Regions from separate parts of the Brucella sp. NBRC 12950 genome, predicted to be linked through region 1. Evidence: predicted binding sites of a transcription regulator. Region 1 holds the regulator's gene; each other region holds the start of a gene.

Region 1 (5,490 bases):
TTATCTATCAGCCTGTTTATCGACCCGTACCAGTGCAGGCAAAATAATAAAAAAGCGCCCTTTCGGGCGCTTTTTTGTGCTTAAGTCAGCTTTTAAAGTGGTAATTCCGGTCGTTCCTGCGACAGAAGCATCGCGCCGATTGCATCGACATGCTTCTTATCGGCGGTATAGCCGAGAGATACATTTTCCGCAGCCGGAGCCGTTTCATCGAATGTCGGCTGATAGCTTGCCACCTGTGTCATAACCGGCTTTTCCGCTGGTTTGACAGGCAGAGCAGCCAAACGATCACCACGAGCCTGTGGGCCGACGCCGCCATTCTGCTGGGTTTCTGTCGTCTTCGCTGCTTCAGCCAATGCAACCTGCACTGTTGGCTGTGCCTGCGGAACAGTCGCATCCTGCTGATCGGTTACGTTGTAGAACGGACCTTCAGGCATGGATGGTGCCTGTGGAGTAGAAGCATAGGCCAGATTGTACGGGGTCTGTGGAACCGGATTTTCCAGTTCGCCATCGCGACCACGCTTTTCGTAGAAGGAGTTTCCGCCAGCAACCAGCACGTAATGCATGTTGCGGTAAGGGAACTTCAAGCCAGCCGTGTGGAAGAACATCGAGTTCTTCAGCGATGGATGACGCTTGCCCTTAAGAACAGCATCGGCTGTTGCCTGAACGTCAGGCATAGCCTTTGAATTCATCTTGCGTGTCAGAACGCCGGGCGCAAACTGGTTCTTCTGACCAACAACGCCGCAGATCGTATCCGGATAGCTACCCGAAGCGAGACGGTTCATCACAACCGTACCAACGGCCATCAGACCATCGGGGCTTGAACGGTTGGATTCGAAGAACATCGCACGTTCGAGGCATTCGCGGTCTTTGGCGGTGTATGTGAAAGTCTTGACGCCATTGACTGTCTTGACGTGGCTAGCCGCCGCCGTCTTTTCGGTTTTGGTTTTGGTCGTACCACTGGTCGTCGTGCAACCCGTCACCAAAAATGGCGCAACCAGCAGCCCTAGAATAACGGGCAATTTCCATTTCGAAGCGCGCGTCAACGGCTCAGTCTCATAGTTAGGACCCTTAACTGATCCAACCTGGCCTCCGCCCCGCAAAAGGCGTTTGAAACCTGGCTGTGGTGCCACCGCATAAAACTATGCAGCAGATTTGAACTAACAGAGCAGCCTTTGCACATCCTTCTAAGATGCCCGGCGCTCCAGCCAAATAGAACGAAAATCATAAAATAAACGTTCTGCTGTCACTCATTGCATTCAAGGTTTTAGAATTTTTAGGCCAAAAAAAGGCGAATGGTCAAATTCCAAAAGTCATGACACCTCCAAAACAGAGGCAGATTGAACCCGAATCCAGAGCTTAATTTTCCCCACAAACCCCTTAAATTTATTAACAAATCCTTAACGTGATTTAGCAAATCTTATAAGTTATTGATTTAACGCGATTCAATTTGCTGAAATACAGGCCACATCACTGCCTTATTTCGCCGATGTTTCAAGATTTTACGCAAGCGTCTTTTTAAGCTTTTTCGATGCTGCTTTTGACCTCGATTTCGCCGGCTCTTCAACTTTGTCACGATCATTGTAACATCGTGTGATACTGGCCGTTTTGGCACGTTGTGGATATTGAATTCCGAATCGGAAGGTTGGAACTGAGTCGTAACGTTCTTGCCGAATATGCAAAACGGCCCGTCGCATTTTCAGCAACGAGCCGCTTGTATAGGGTTCTGCAAATCGAGATTTGGTTATCCGAATGAGTATCCAGCACCGCGTACCGTGCGGATAGGATCAAGCGCGCGACCAACATTAATTGCCTTGCGAAGACGTCCGACATGCACGTCGACTGTTCTATCATCGACATAAATGTCTGGCCCCCAGACGCCATCAAGCAACTGGCTGCGCGAGAAGACACGGCCCGGCGACATCATGAAATATTCGAGCAGGCGGAATTCTGTCGGTCCGAGACGGACTTCCTTTTCCTTGCGATAGACGCGATGCTGCTGGCGGTCGAGAACAAGATCGCCGACTTTCAGCACATGCGACAGGACACTCGGATTGGCGCGACGGAGCATGGCTTTGACGCGAGCCAGCAATTCCGGTGTCGAAAAAGGTTTGACGACATAATCATCGGCACCCACGCTCAGGCCACGAACGCGTTCGCTTTCTTCACCGCGTGCGGTCAACATGATGATCGGCAGGCGCTCTGTTTCCGGCCACTGGCGCAGACGGCGGCACAGCTCGATCCCGGAAACACCAGGGAGCATCCAGTCCAGAATAAGAAGATCCGGCACATTTTCACGAAGTGCGATTTCGGCTTCATCGCCGCGCAGCATCGCGTCAACCTGATACCCCTCGGCTTCGAGGTTATAACGCAGGAGTACACTCAGGGCTTCTTCGTCTTCAACCACAGCAATCTTGGGTGCCTGTGACATCCAGTATTTCCTATCCAAAATTTAGAGCGCCTGTGATCCGACTAAATTGGATCATGCTCTAAGCACTTGTTTTTATCGCATATACTTCCCAAAATCGCTTCGCACTTTTTGGGATGCGCTTGAGGCAGCGGAAGATACAAGCCCCCGATCGACCGCGTGCCGTCGCGTTTTTCATATTCATGCAGGCATCTGGACCGCACGAATGCGGTGCCAGATGTTCTTAGGATTTACGCGCCTCGTCCACGACGATACCGTGGCTCAGGTCTTCTTTTGGGCGCTCCGCAGGCATTTGCAGACCGGTCACGATGTAATAGACCGTCTCAGCAATGTTGGTTGCGTGATCGCCAATGCGCTCGATGTTCTTTGCGCAAAACAGAAGATGCGTGCAGGCGGAAATGTTGCGCGGATCTTCCATCATGTAGGTCAACAACTCGCGGAACAGCGAAGTGTACATCGAGTCAATTTCGTCATCGCGGTCGCGAACGACGTTGATCTGCTGTACCGAGCGCGTTGCATAGGCATCGAGCACGTCTTTGAGTTGGGTGAGTGCCAGCTCAGCCAAGGTTTCAAGGCCGCGATAGAGCTTGACCGGCTGGCGCGATTCCGAAACCGCAGCAACGCGCTTAGCAATATTTTTGCCAAGATCGCCAACGCGCTCCAGATCGGCAGAGATACGGATCGAGCCGATGATTTCACGCAGATCGACAGCCATTGGCTGGCGCTTGGCGATAATCATTACGGCCTTATCATCAATCTCGCGCTCACTTGCATCGAGGATGAGATCGTCGGAGATAACACGCTGGGCAAGTGCATTGTCGGCATTGACAATCGCTGCAACGGACTGCTCGACCATGCGCTCTGCATGACCGCCCATCTCGGCGATCTTATGCGTGAGGAACTGCAGTTCTTCGTCGTAAGCGCTAACAGTATGCTGAGACGCCATAATAGACCTCAATGTAAATTGCGGGGAAGCCAAACAGCTTTGTTATCAAACCAGCCGCCGCTCCCGTTCCAATTAATTAGCCAAAGCGACCGGTGATGTAGTCCTGCGTGCGCTTTTCGGTCGGTGCCGTGAACATCACGTCCGTATCACCCACTTCCACCAGATTGCCCAGATGGAACATGGCAGTACGCTGCGAAACGCGTGCGGCCTGCTGCATGGAGTGTGTAACGATGACGATGGTGTAGTTCTGGCGCAGTTCGTCGATCAGCTCTTCAACCTTGGCGGTCGCGATCGGATCGAGTGCCGAGCAAGGCTCATCCATCAGGATCACTTCGGGACTGACGGCAATAGCGCGCGCGATGCACAGACGCTGCTGCTGACCACCGGAAAGACCGGTGCCGGCATCATGCAGACGATCCTTGACCTCTTCAAAGAGGCTGGCCTTCTGCAAGCTGGTGACAACGATTTCTTCGAGATCGGTCTTGTTGCGGGCAAGGCCGTGAATACGTGGGCCATAGGCGACGTTTTCAAAGATCGACTTCGGAAATGGATTTGGCTTCTGGAACACCATGCCAACGCGAGCGCGCAATTCAACAACGTCGATCTTCGGATCGTAGATGTCTTCGTTGTCGAGCGTGATCTTGCCCGCGATGCGGCAACCTTCGATGGTGTCGTTCATGCGGTTAAGCGAACGCAGGAAGGTAGACTTGCCGCAACCCGAAGGACCGATCAGCGCTGTGACCATCTTTTCCGGAACTTCCAGATCGACTTCGAACAGAGCCTGCTTCTCGCCATAAAACACGCAGACCTTGTCACCGCGCATCTTAACGGAGGGGGCGTTGGTGTTCATCTTTTCTCCTACGGCTTTTTCGAGAGATCGTTCAGTCATGAGATTCATCATTTCTCTCCCGTTTACCAGCGGCGCTCAAAGCGGCGGCGCAGAATAATTGCTGCAATGTTCATTACTGCCAGGAACAGGAGCAGGACGATAATAGCGCCTGATGTCCGTTCTACAAAGGCACGCTCGGCTTCATTGGCCCACATGAAGATCTGCACAGGCAGAGCCGTTGCAGGATCCATCGGGGTTGTCGGCATATTGGCAACGAAGGCCACCATACCGATCAGCAGCAGCGGAGCAGTTTCACCCAGAGCCTGAGCCAGACCGATAATCGTTCCGGTCAGAATACCAGGTGCCGCGAGCGGCAGCACATGATGGAAAACCATCTGCGTCTTAGATGCACCTAGCCCCAGAGCCGCCGCACGGATCGATGGTGGTACAGCGCGAAGTGCCGAACGTGTTGCGATGATGATGGTTGGCAACGTCATCAATGTCAGCACCAGACCACCAACAATGGAGGCTGAACGCGGCAGGTTGAAGAAGTTGATGAAGACTGCAAGACCAAGCAGACCGAACACAATCGATGGCACAGCAGCCAGATTGTTGATGTTGACTTCGATCAGATCGGTAAGGCGGTTCTTCTTCGCAAATTCCTCAAGATAGATCGAAGCAGCGACACCGATAGGCAGTGCAAGAACCAGCACAATCAGCATCATGTAGAAGGAACCGACCAGCGCGACACCCAGACCAGAGGTTTCAGGACGGCTGGACGCACCATTGGTGAACAGACCCCAGTTGAAAGCCTCGCTCATCATGCCTTCACCAGTCAGCGTCTTCATCCAGGCGACCTGGCGGTCAGAAACCTTACGGTTTGCCTCGGCAACCGACAGATCGATCTGGCCCTTATAAGCAGAGTCGATATCAGCAGCAGCAAGAACCGGAACCGTCTGCGTAGTCCCGATAAGCGATGGATTATCCATCACCATCTGGCGAAGCTGAACGCGAACACCGTCAGAGAAGAAACGGCCAACCTCACGCAATTGCGCGCGATCTGTCGATGCCACACCGAGTTTCTCAGCCAGCGCGTTGCGGACCAGAAGCGGGTAGTTTGCGGTAATCAGCACATTCGGATCGGTCGCGCGCTTGTTGCCCGGATCAATAACCTGCTCGTCAAGCTTAACCGGCAGATAGATCGTCGTCTGTCCGAACGCCGTGTAGCCCTTCGAGAAAACCGAGAACAGAAGCGCGCAAAGGAAGAACACACCAATCGCAATGGCAACG
Region 2 (5,490 bases), on a different contig from region 1:
CGCGCTCAACCAATCCCGCTTGCTCAAGCACAGAAAGATGCTTGGTCATTCCCTGCCTGCTAATGCTGCCATTTTGTGAAAGCATGACAATTGAGCGGCTTTCACCGTCGCTCAATGTTTCAATGAGGGCCAGCCGGGTTGGGTCGGCCAGTGCTGCAAAAATGGCAGACATGTTTGCTGATTGCGTGAGCGAGGCTTCGGTCATTTGCTTTCGAGGTATTCCTTGATATTGCGCATCTGCTCTTCCCAACCACCCGTGTTCATTCGAAGGGCGATTGGCTGACGCTCCGCAGGCAGGGCATCAAAGCCTGTTTCGATAACCGTGAGTTTTGTGCCCGACTCGATTTCTTCAAGTTTGAATTCTACCAGTGTCTGCGGTTCTTTCGCATAATCTGTTTCAGCTTCAACAGCATAAGGATGCCAGGTGAAGGAAAAATAGTGCGGCGCTTTCATATCCTTGATGAAGGACGTCCATCTGGTGTCGCCACATCCATCAAATGTAAAGCGGCCAGTCGATGCGCTGCCGACAATAAATGGTCCATCAATTTTGACCCGGAACCATTCGCCGAATTCCTCATGATCCGTGAGCGCGCGCCATACCCGATCAATGCCAGCGCGAAGGTTCACGGTCTTCTCAATGCGATCAGTCGATGATGTCGTTGTCATGATATGCAAACTCCTTGATTGGCAACTGTATGGTTGCCAATCTACACGAGTTTTACATATATGCAACCATATGGTTGCTTAATTCATTTTTGTAGCGGTGCTTTTGCTGGAAGTGGAAACAGTGTGATGAATTTTTCTGCCAGAGCATGATCCCCATTCATTGTGAGCAGGTTTGCCTCTTCAAGGGCGATTAAGGGCTGTCCTCCATAGATTGCTGCAGCCATCATGCGGGGAGAACTTTCAAAAGCGATATCATATTGCTCAGCTTTACCGCGCTTTACTTCCAATCTGCCGTTGTGCAGGTGCGCGGTGAAATCTTCATCATCGAGTTTAAGCCCAATCACAGCATTCATGCCTTGCGAGCGTTCGGGATCGATCATCGTTCGTAGTGATAGCAGGAACGACGTGGTCGAAATCGGCAAATTGGGATCATGGCTCGGCGAACGTGCAGCCCAGCGACCAAGTGTTTGCAGGATCGGTTCTGCTTCATAGCCCCATTCAGTCAATTCATAGACCTGCACGGATGCGGGGGGCGGCAATTTCGACTTCCGTAAAATGCCTGCTTCTTCCAGTCCTTCAAGCCGCTGTGTGAGAACATTGGCGCTTATTCCTGGCAAGTCTGATCGTAAATCGTTGAAACGCTTCGGTCCGAACATCAGTTCGCGAATGACAAGCAAGGCCCAGCGTTCCCCAATCAAATCAAGGGCATGTGCTGCTGCGCAAGCATCGTCATAGCTGCGTCTTGCTGTTGGTGTTTCGCGACTAGTTATTTTTTCTAACTTCATAGTTGCTAATTATAACTTATCTGTCATTATGTTCAAGCAATCTTATGATAGTCGGTTTCAAACAACACATAAAATGCCGACTTTATCGCCCGGGGGATCGGGCAGGCGATAGAAAAGCTGCCGTAAAGACAAGCCAAATGAAAATGGGCAGTTCATGCCCGCAATTGGAGGAATTGCCATGCCTAAAATGATTTTCGTAAACCTTCCTGTAAAAGACGTCGCTCGCTCAACCAGTTTCTATGAAGCAATCGGAGCAACGAAGAACCCGATGTTTTCGGACGAAACGGCGTCCTGCATGGTCTTTTCCGACACGATCCATGCGATGATTCTCAGCCATGAGAAATTCAGCCAGTTCACGCCTAAAAAGATTTCCGACGCCAATGCCACAAGTGAAGTTTTGATCTGTCTTTCGGCGGACAGCAAAGCGGATGTGGATGCAACGGTTGAAAATGCAGCTAAGGCTGGTGGTCGCGCTGATCCGGCTCCCAAGCAGGATTACGGTTTCATGTATGGTCGCAGCTTTGAAGATCTCGACGGTCACATCTGGGAGCTGATGTGGATGGATATGGAAGCAGCCGCAAAAGCGATGGGCTAAATCCAAGCATATTCCGAAAAATATGAAACGGTTTTCGAGCGAGAAACGTTTGAAACTAATAGATCGAGCATTTCCAGCCATACAACCAAACTGGAAATGCTCAACAAGTCGGGGGCTGAGACATATGGGAGGAACAATCCATGTCTGGCTTAACAGTATGCCTCTGGTTCGATAACAAGGCTGAAGAGGCGGCCAATTATTACGTATCGCTCTTCAAAGAATTGGGAAAACCAGCCTCTCTGGATGGCTTCATTCGCTTCCAGCACGGTCATCAATCCGGCGGCACCGATGTCGTCACTGCAAACTTTACACTTGACGGACAGGCGATGACTGCCTTGAACGGTGGTCCACAATTCAAGTTCAACCCGGCAACATCGCTTATTCTGAAATGCAAGGATCAGGCAGAGCTTGATGCGTTCTGGAACCGGTTGCTGGAAGGCGGTTCTGCGATGGAATGCAGCTGGCTGACCGACAAATATGGGTTTGCTTGGCAGATTGTGCCGGAGTTCCTGCTCGATATTCTACAGAACGGCGAGCCAGAGGTCAGGCAGCGCGTGGCAAATGCCATGATGACGATGGTGAAGATTGATATTGCCGCTCTGGAAGCTGCGCTCGACGCAGGTTAACTTTTTACCGCCGCAACGGCATCATAGCCATAAAGCCAGTCCAGATCTTTCAGGAAAGTATCTGGGCTGCGCATGGTAAAAAGCATGTCGCGTCCAAGCGCAAACACACCTGATGCGTGATAGGCAAAGCGGTTCAGCTGGCCGCGTTTGGCAACTGCTGCAATCCGTTCTTTGCGAACAGAATCAAATCGCTTCAGCGCTGATTGTGGCTGTTGGTCATCCAATGCTTCGGCAAGTGCTGCCGCATCTTCAATTGCCATGGCAGCCCCCTGCGCTGCAAAGGGTGTGACAGCGTGAGAGGCGTCACCGAGAAATATCGTTCTGTCCGGGCCGACAAACTGAGCATCAGCCATTTCAAAAAGCGGCCAGTAGGTCCACTCGCTTGCCAGGGTCAGCACATCACGTACCGGGGCGCTCCAATCAGCATAGATTGACTGCAGCCGTGCATTGTCACCCGTCTTAGACCAGACTTCACCGGGGTTATCGCCCGTCGTAATGGCGACGAAATTGAAGAAGTCGCCACCCTTTACCGGATAGGCGATAAAATGCGCCTTCTTGCCAAGCCATGCAGAAACGGATTTCTGTTCTGGGATTGCTGCCTTGAAGCTTGCGGGCAGGGCATCCGTTGCAAGTGTCGTACGCCACGCGATATGGCCGCTGAAACGCGCCTTTTCATACCCCGCCTTGGCGCGTTGTGCAGACCAGACGCCATCGCAGGCAATGAGATAGCTGGCAGTAATATCTTCTTCTGCTCCGCCACGTCTAACCGTTGCGGTGATGCCGTTTTGATCTGCCTTATGGCCAATAATCTCAGCACCGAGATTAATCTCGATATTTGGACTGTCGTGGCAGGCATCTAACAGTGCTGTTTGCAGATCAGCGCGATGGCAAACGACATAGGGATGATGCCAGCGTTTGAATGCCTTGTCGCCAAGTTGCATGGCGAGCAGGGGGCGAGCCTTGCGCCCATCCATGAGATAAAGCGCTTCTGGCGTAACGGCTTGTGAGGAAAGGCTGTCGGCCACGCCAAGGCGCTGGAGATGGCGCATCGCATTGGGAGCCAGTTGCAAGCCCGCGCCGACTTCCGACAGGGCTTGCGCTTTTTCAAACAGCTGGACAGTCCATCCGCGTGCCGCACATTCAAGTGCTGCACTGAGACCGGCAACACCGGCCCCTGCAATCAATATGCGTCCCTTGACCAAGCTGCTCATAATATCAGCGGCACGAATGCTGCCATTTATGTTCAGGCAGCTTTGTCAGCAGGTGCTTCGTAAACGCAGCCTGCAGGAACAGTCTCGTCAGCGTGAAGCTGCGGATTGTAACGATAGAGGGTCGAGCAATATGGGCAAACCACTTCGCTTTCGTCACCCATGTCGAGGAAGACATGTGGATGATCGAAGGGCGGGTTCGCGCCGACGCACATGAATTCCTTCACGCCGATTTCAATGGAATTGTGTCCAGCGTCATTCTGGAAGTGCGGGATAATGTGATCGGACATAATAGGCTCCGGAGCTTTTGGATCGCGGCATTCAAATTGGGATGGCTATTTTTCAAGCGTTTACCGCGAACGGCTTGTTTCTGGAAGCGTTTTCATCAATTCTGGGGACATTTCAAGCGGTTTGCTATCAAACTGTCATATGACAGCCATAGGCTTATCGTCGCGCCGGGATTTGCCGGTAGTAACCGGGACAGGAAAAATGAACGAAAACAGCGTTGTGGCAACCCAGTCCGCCGGTTTGACCGCACATGTGGCAGATCAGGCGGCAAATGACCATTCTGCAAACCAGAATGCCAGCAAAGTTCAAAACGCTCACGAAGCTTTGAACACTGATAAGACAGCAGAGCTGATGCAAAGCCCTGAACGCTTCGTCAATCGCGAGTTTTCCTGGCTTCAGTTTAACCGTCGTGTTCTCGAAGAAGCAGGCAATACGCGTCAGCCACTGCTGGAGCGTCTGCGCTTCCTGTCGATTTCGGCAGCCAACCTCGATGAATTCTTCATGGTGCGTATTGCAGGGCTTGCTGCACAGGTGCGTGCAGGTGTTGCCATGCGCAGCGCCGACGGTCGTACGCCGCAGGAGCAGCTTGATTTCGTTCTGGAAGAAGTGGGCCGCCTGCAGGAAGGCCAGCAGGAACGTCTGCGTACGCTGCGTGAAGAGCTTGAAAAAGAGAACATCGAGATCGTGCGCGCATCGGCCTTGTCGAAGACCGAAAAAGATTGGCTGGAAGGTCACTTCCTGGAAACAATTTTCCCGGTTCTGACGCCGCTTTCCATCGATCCTGCGCATCCGTTCCCGTTTATTCCAAATCTGGGCTTCTCGATTGCATTGCAGCTTGCGCGTCGTCTTGATGGCCATCCGATGACGGCGCTGTTGCGCATTCCGGTTGCCCTGAAGCGCTTCATCCAGTTGCCGACCGAGCAGCAGAACGCGTTCCGCTTTATCACCATTGAAGATGCAGTCAGCTTGTTTATCGGTCGTCTGTTCCCGGGCTATGAGGTGCGCGGTGCCGGCACATTCCGCATCATTCGCGACAGCGATATCGAAGTCGAAGAAGAAGCGGAAGATCTGGTCCGCCTTTTTGAAACAGCTCTGAAGCGCCGTCGCCGCGGTCAGGTGATCCGCATCGAGTTCGATGCTGAAATCCCGGAAGCGCTGCGTGTTTTCGTTGCCACCGAACTGGGTGTCTCGGAAAACCGCATAAGCGTTCTGGAAGGTCTTCTGGCGCTCAACATGATTTCGGAAGTCGTTTCGATCCCGCGCGATGACCTGAAATTTGTGTCTTACAATCCGCGTTTCCCTGAGCGCATTCGCGAGCACGG
Region 3 (5,490 bases), 140 kb from region 1:
CAGGACTTCACCGGCGTTCCAGCCGTTGTTGACCTTGCAGCTATGCGCGATGGCCTCAAGGCACTTGGCGGCGATCCGGAAAAGATCAATCCGCTGGTTCCTGTCGATCTTGTCATCGACCACTCAGTCATCGTCGATGAGTTCGGCAATCCAAACGCTTTCAAGGCCAATGTGGAGCTTGAATATGAGCGTAATGGCGAACGTTACCGCTTCCTCAAATGGGGTCAGCAGGCATTCAAGAACTTCCGCGTTGTTCCTCCAGGCACAGGCATCTGCCATCAGGTGAACCTCGAATATCTGGCTCAGGCCGTCTGGACCAAGGAAGAAGACGGCGTGACCGTCGCCTATCCTGACACCTGCGTCGGCACTGATTCCCACACCACCATGGTCAATGGCCTTGGTGTACTTGGCTGGGGCGTTGGCGGCATTGAAGCGGAAGCTTCAATGCTCGGTCAGCCGGTTTCCATGCTGCTGCCGGAAGTCATCGGCTTCCGCCTGACCGGCAAGGTCAAGGAAGGCGTGACCGCAACAGATCTCGTGCTCACCGTCACGCAGATGCTGCGCAAGAAGGGCGTCGTCGGCAAGTTCGTCGAGTTCTTCGGCGAAGGCCTCGAAAACATGACGCTGGCTGATCGCGCGACCATTGCGAACATGGGTCCGGAATATGGCGCAACCTGCGGCTTCTTCCCGATCGACAAGGAAACGCTCAACTATATGAACACGACCGGTCGCGCAGAAGACCGTCTCGCGCTCGTTGAAGCCTATTCCCGTGCGCAGGGCATGTGGCGTGAAAAGGGTTCCGAAGACCCGGTCTTCACCGACATTCTTGAACTCGACATGGGTGACGTTGTGCCATCGATGGCTGGTCCAAAGCGTCCTGAAGGCCGCATTGCGCTGGAAAACATCGGATCGGGTTTCGCAACTTCGCTTGAAACCGAATACAAGAAGACCACCGGCCAGACCACGCGCTATGCCGTTGAAGGAGAAGATTATGATCTTGGTCATGGCGATGTGGCCATTGCCGCAATCACCTCTTGCACCAACACCTCGAACCCAAGCGTTCTGATTGCTGCCGGTCTTCTGGCACGCAACGCCGTTGCCAAGGGGCTTAAGACCAAGCCTTGGGTCAAGACCTCGCTCGCTCCTGGTTCCCAGGTGGTTGCCGCTTATCTTGAATCCGCTGGCCTTCAGAAGGATCTCGATGCACTCGGCTTCAACCTCGTTGGTTTCGGTTGCACGACCTGTATCGGTAACTCCGGTCCATTGCCTGCTCCGATCTCCAAGACGATCAACGAAAAGGGCCTGATTGCGGCTGCCGTCCTTTCCGGCAACCGTAACTTTGAAGGCCGTGTTTCGCCGGACGTTCAGGCAAACTATCTGGCTTCGCCGCCTTTGGTTGTTGCTCATGCGCTTGCTGGCACGGTCACCAAGGACCTGACCAAAGAGCCACTTGGCGAAGATCAGAACGGCAACCCTGTATTCCTGCGCGATATCTGGCCTTCATCGGCTGAAATCCAGGAATTCATCGCCAAGAATGTCACCCGCAAAGTCTTCTCGGAGAAATATGCGGATGTGTTCAAGGGCGACGAAAACTGGCAGGCCGTGCAGGTTCCTGCTGGCCAGACCTATGCATGGGACGACAATTCGACCTATGTACAGAACCCGCCTTACTTCGTGGGCATGGGCAAGTCGGCTGGTACGATTGCAGACGTCAAGGGCGCCCGCGTTTTGGGCCTCTTCGGCGACAAGATCACGACCGACCACATTTCGCCTGCAGGTTCCATCAAGGCACAGTCGCCGGCTGGTAAGTACCTCATCGACCATGGCGTCGGTATTGCCGACTTCAACCAGTACGGCACGCGTCGTGGCAACCATGAAGTGATGATGCGCGGCACCTTCGCCAATATCCGTATTCGCAACCACATGCTTGGCGAAAACGGTCGTGAAGGCGGCTACACCATCCACTACCCGTCGAAGGAAGAAACCTCGATCTATGATGCTGCCATGCAGTACAAGGCCGATGGTGTTCCGCTCGTCGTCTTCGCAGGCGTAGAATATGGTAACGGTTCGTCGCGTGACTGGGCTGCAAAGGGCACTAACCTGCTTGGCGTCAAGGCGGTGATTGCACAGTCGTTTGAGCGTATTCACCGCTCCAACCTCGTTGGCATGGGCATTGTGCCTTTCGTCTTCGAGGAAGGCACAAGCTGGCAGACGCTCGGTCTGAAGGGCGATGAAATCGTCTCCATCGAAGGCCTTGCCGATGTACGCCCGCGCCAGAAGGTTGAAGCTTCCATCACCTATGCCGATGGCACGGTGAAGAAGGTTCCGCTCATCTGCCGTATCGATACGCTGGACGAGCTCGACTACATGAAGAATGGTGGCATTTTGCAGACCGTTCTGCGCGATCTCGCTGCTTAATCAGCGAAATCGTGGAAATAAAAAGCCGCCGGAGCAATTCGGCGGCTTTTCCATAGATTGTGACAGTGAGATAAAAGAAACACATTGCCTGCAAATCTCACTGCAACGTGAATTCCTATTGATCGTCGTAATTCCTACATAATAGATGTCAGCGTCAATTATTGCAGGATGAACCCAAAGTGACCTTCCATTCGCCCTTCCAAGGGACAAATACATGGCTTTCCGGTGAATACGTTCCCGGCTTGCGCGGTGTTTGTGCCGCGCTGGGTTTGGCCTTCACCGGGTGTCTATCCATGCATGGGGTGGCAAAGGCCCAAGATAGCAGCACGCGAACTTCGGTTCTTGAGCTTTATACCAGTCAGGGCTGTAAATCCTGCCCACAGGCTGACAAGAATTTGGCGAAATACGCCGATGATGCAAACGTGCTCGCGCTGTCATTCCACGTCAATTACTGGGATTATATGGGCTGGCGCGATACGCTAGCTTCTCAGGACAATACAGATCGCCAGAATGCCTATCGCAATTCGTTCAATGCGAAGATGGTCTACACGCCTCAAGCGATCGTAAATGGCGCATCGGAAATGAATGGCGGCGATGCCGAGGTTGTTAAGCAGCATATTGCGGCGAGCAAGCTCAATGTCCCCGTTAGTATCAAGAAGCTTGATGACGGTCGCCTGTCTATCGAGATAGCGGCAGGCAAAAAGCCTGCAAAGCCCGTTCATGTGGTAATGTTTTACCTGCGCGATTCAGTGACAATCCCGATTGATAAGGGTGAGAACGCCGGGCAGTCAGTCACCTATCGCAACACCGTGACTGACATCAATACAATCGGCATGTGGGATGGCAAAGCTCTGAAGATTGAGCTGCCTGCCTCAGAACTCACGCGCAAAGACGTGACCGGCTGTGCGGTCGTACTGCAGGAAAGCAAAAGCGACAATGCTCTTGGCCAGATTCACGGTGCAGCTATTTTCAAACAGGAAGATCGGCTAGGTCTGTAGACTTCCTGGGCAGACACAATCCATGCTTGGTGAATACGTAAAATCTTTGATTTTTAGGAAGCGTTGCATCTGTCTGAGTGGCTAACGCGCAGTGCGCCCTCTTGGTCGCACAAAGGTCGCTCTAACACTTTATATTTACGGCAATCTTTTACCTTAAACTGGTTCAAGTTTAAGGAATTACGCTGTAGGCCAGTAAAGGTTGGTTCGGTTCGGGCAGTCCTTTGGGCGGGGGGCTTGGGGTCGGACATACCCGAACCGAACCGTCTCAGGCAACGTGTAGATGCTGACGTCATAATCAGGCCGGAATGCGAAGTTGACAAGGCCAAAATGTGGCTAACAATCACCATTGAGAACAAGCATTCTCTTTTCGTGATCAGCTAATATACAATAAATTGGGACCTATTTTTATAGGATAAGCTTGGCAGAAGCTGCCATAGAAGCTTCATGGACTTGCAATCATTTTACAAAAGCATCACCTTACTGTCATGAGCTGATTTGATCGGTGTTCCCGCGTTTCCTTTACAATCAATGTCGGCGACGAAAGGAAGGACATGGATAGACCAAGCGCTGCGAACGAGGATGTGTCCTCTCATTCGCTTTCCCATCCTTCGGCATCGCCCAAAGTTGTTCCTCTAGGGCAGATAAAACCGCCTGCTCCGACCGTCAGCTTCGACCGACACGAGCTTGGCAAAATCCTCAATATTTATGGCCGCATGGTCGCGACAGGTGCATGGCGCGACTATGCGATTGACCATCTCGCAGACAGAGCGGTGTTCTCTATTTTCCGCCGTGCGAGCGAGGTCCCGCTTTTCCGCGTCGAGAAAAATCCAAAGCTTGCCCAGAAGCAGGGTGCCTATTCTGTGATATCTGCAAGCGGTCTGATTATGAAACGCGGACACGAGCTTGAACGTGTGCTCCGCGTTTTCGATAAGAGCCTGAAGCTGGTTGATAATTAAGCCAGCGGCATCTCGCCGGGGTCAACAGTGCAACCTCCATTGAGCGACAGCTGCATGAGGACCGTATCAAGCCAGCGCCCATGCTTGAAGCCTGAGCCCTGGATTCGTCCGCAATGGATAAATCCCAAGCTCTCATGCAGCTTCACAGAGCCGATATTGTGCTCACCATCACCAACTACCGCCAGCAGCTGCCTGAAGCCTAATGCTGTCGCACGCTGGATGAGTTCGCCAAGCAGAAGCTTGCCGACGCCCTTCCCCTTGGCATCGGGTGCGATATAGATCGAATCTTCCGCAAGCCAGCGATAAGCCGGGCGGGTTCGAAAATAGCTGATATAGGCATAGCCCAAGACCAGTCCATTTTCTTCTGCAACAAGAATTGGAAAGCCCTGCTCGACAAAGATGTCGAAGCGCCGTGCCATTTCCTCAATGGTGGGCGGCTCGATCTCGTAAGAACCGGAACCGTTCAGCACAGCTTCCGTGTAGATAATCGTGATGGCTTCAATATCAGTGGGCTTGAAATCGCGGATATGGGGCATGTTGGAGGCCAAGACTCAGTTAAAATTGCCCGTCCAGCATGACTCCGGGCTGCCCGCTTGAAAAGCAAAAAGGGCAGCGTTGCCGCTGCCCTCACGTATTCTTCGTTTAGTATCTTCTCAGCAGGTCTTTATCCCAAAACTGGTTCCCACTTTTGGGAGACATGCTCTTAGTCACGGTTGCCCATGAACTGAAGCAGGAACATGAACATGTTGATGAAGTCGAGGTACAGACGCAGCGCGCCCATAACAACCTTGCGGCCCTGCGAATCCGCAGAATCACCTTCAAAGTACATTTCCTTGATCGACTGCGTGTCATAAGCGGTCAAACCTGCGAAGATCAGAACGCCGATCACCGAGATTGCAAACTGCAGCGCGGTGGAGCCGAGGAAGATGTTAACGACCGAAGCGATGATCAGGCCGAACAGACCCATCATCAGGAACGAGCCCATTGCGGACAGGTCGCGCTTGGTTGTGTAACCATAGAGCGACAATGCGCCGAACGAAGCAGCCGTTACGAAGAAGGTGCGAACGATGCTCTGGCCGGTAAAGACCAGGAAGACCGACGACAGCGACAGACCGACG

What was found. Region 1 encodes PhoB, which activates phosphate uptake and scavenging genes when phosphate is short. Its sites were predicted from a motif close to TGTCATNNANCTGTCAT; they were not measured.
Positions count from the first base shown of each region.
Region 2: QSJ70_RS10730 (RNA degradosome polyphosphate kinase) is a predicted target of PhoB. The motif match lies at 4,304-4,320, and genes of this name have one in related genera.
Region 3: QSJ70_RS07535 (DUF2794 domain-containing protein) is a predicted target of PhoB. The motif match lies at 3,846-3,862, and genes of this name have one in related genera.

Region 1 covers NZ_BSQC01000004.1:171,412-176,901, forward strand. Annotated here, with positions in the region: gene QSJ70_RS08185 (hypothetical protein) at 1-47, shown strand, start outside; gene QSJ70_RS08190 (cell wall hydrolase) at 93-1,043, opposite strand; gene phoB (phosphate regulon transcriptional regulator PhoB) at 1,742-2,428, opposite strand; gene phoU (phosphate signaling complex protein PhoU) at 2,649-3,371, opposite strand; gene pstB (phosphate ABC transporter ATP-binding protein PstB) at 3,448-4,221, opposite strand; gene pstA (phosphate ABC transporter permease PstA) at 4,284-5,490, opposite strand, start outside.
Region 2 covers NZ_BSQC01000005.1:254,447-259,936, reverse strand. Annotated here, with positions in the region: gene QSJ70_RS10765 (ArsR/SmtB family transcription factor) at 1-205, opposite strand, end outside; gene QSJ70_RS10760 (SRPBCC family protein) at 202-666, opposite strand; gene QSJ70_RS10755 (winged helix-turn-helix transcriptional regulator) at 750-1,451, opposite strand; gene QSJ70_RS10750 (VOC family protein) at 1,630-2,046, shown strand; gene QSJ70_RS10745 (VOC family protein) at 2,187-2,672, shown strand; gene QSJ70_RS10740 (FAD-binding protein) at 2,669-3,874, opposite strand; gene QSJ70_RS10735 (zinc-finger domain-containing protein) at 3,916-4,170, opposite strand; gene QSJ70_RS10730 (RNA degradosome polyphosphate kinase) at 4,421-5,490, shown strand, end outside.
Region 3 covers NZ_BSQC01000004.1:31,422-36,911, forward strand. Annotated here, with positions in the region: gene acnA (aconitate hydratase AcnA) at 1-2,418, shown strand, start outside; gene QSJ70_RS07530 (DUF1223 domain-containing protein) at 2,682-3,416, shown strand; gene QSJ70_RS07535 (DUF2794 domain-containing protein) at 3,968-4,372, shown strand; gene QSJ70_RS07540 (GNAT family N-acetyltransferase) at 4,369-4,908, opposite strand; gene QSJ70_RS07545 (Bax inhibitor-1/YccA family protein) at 5,076-5,490, opposite strand, start outside.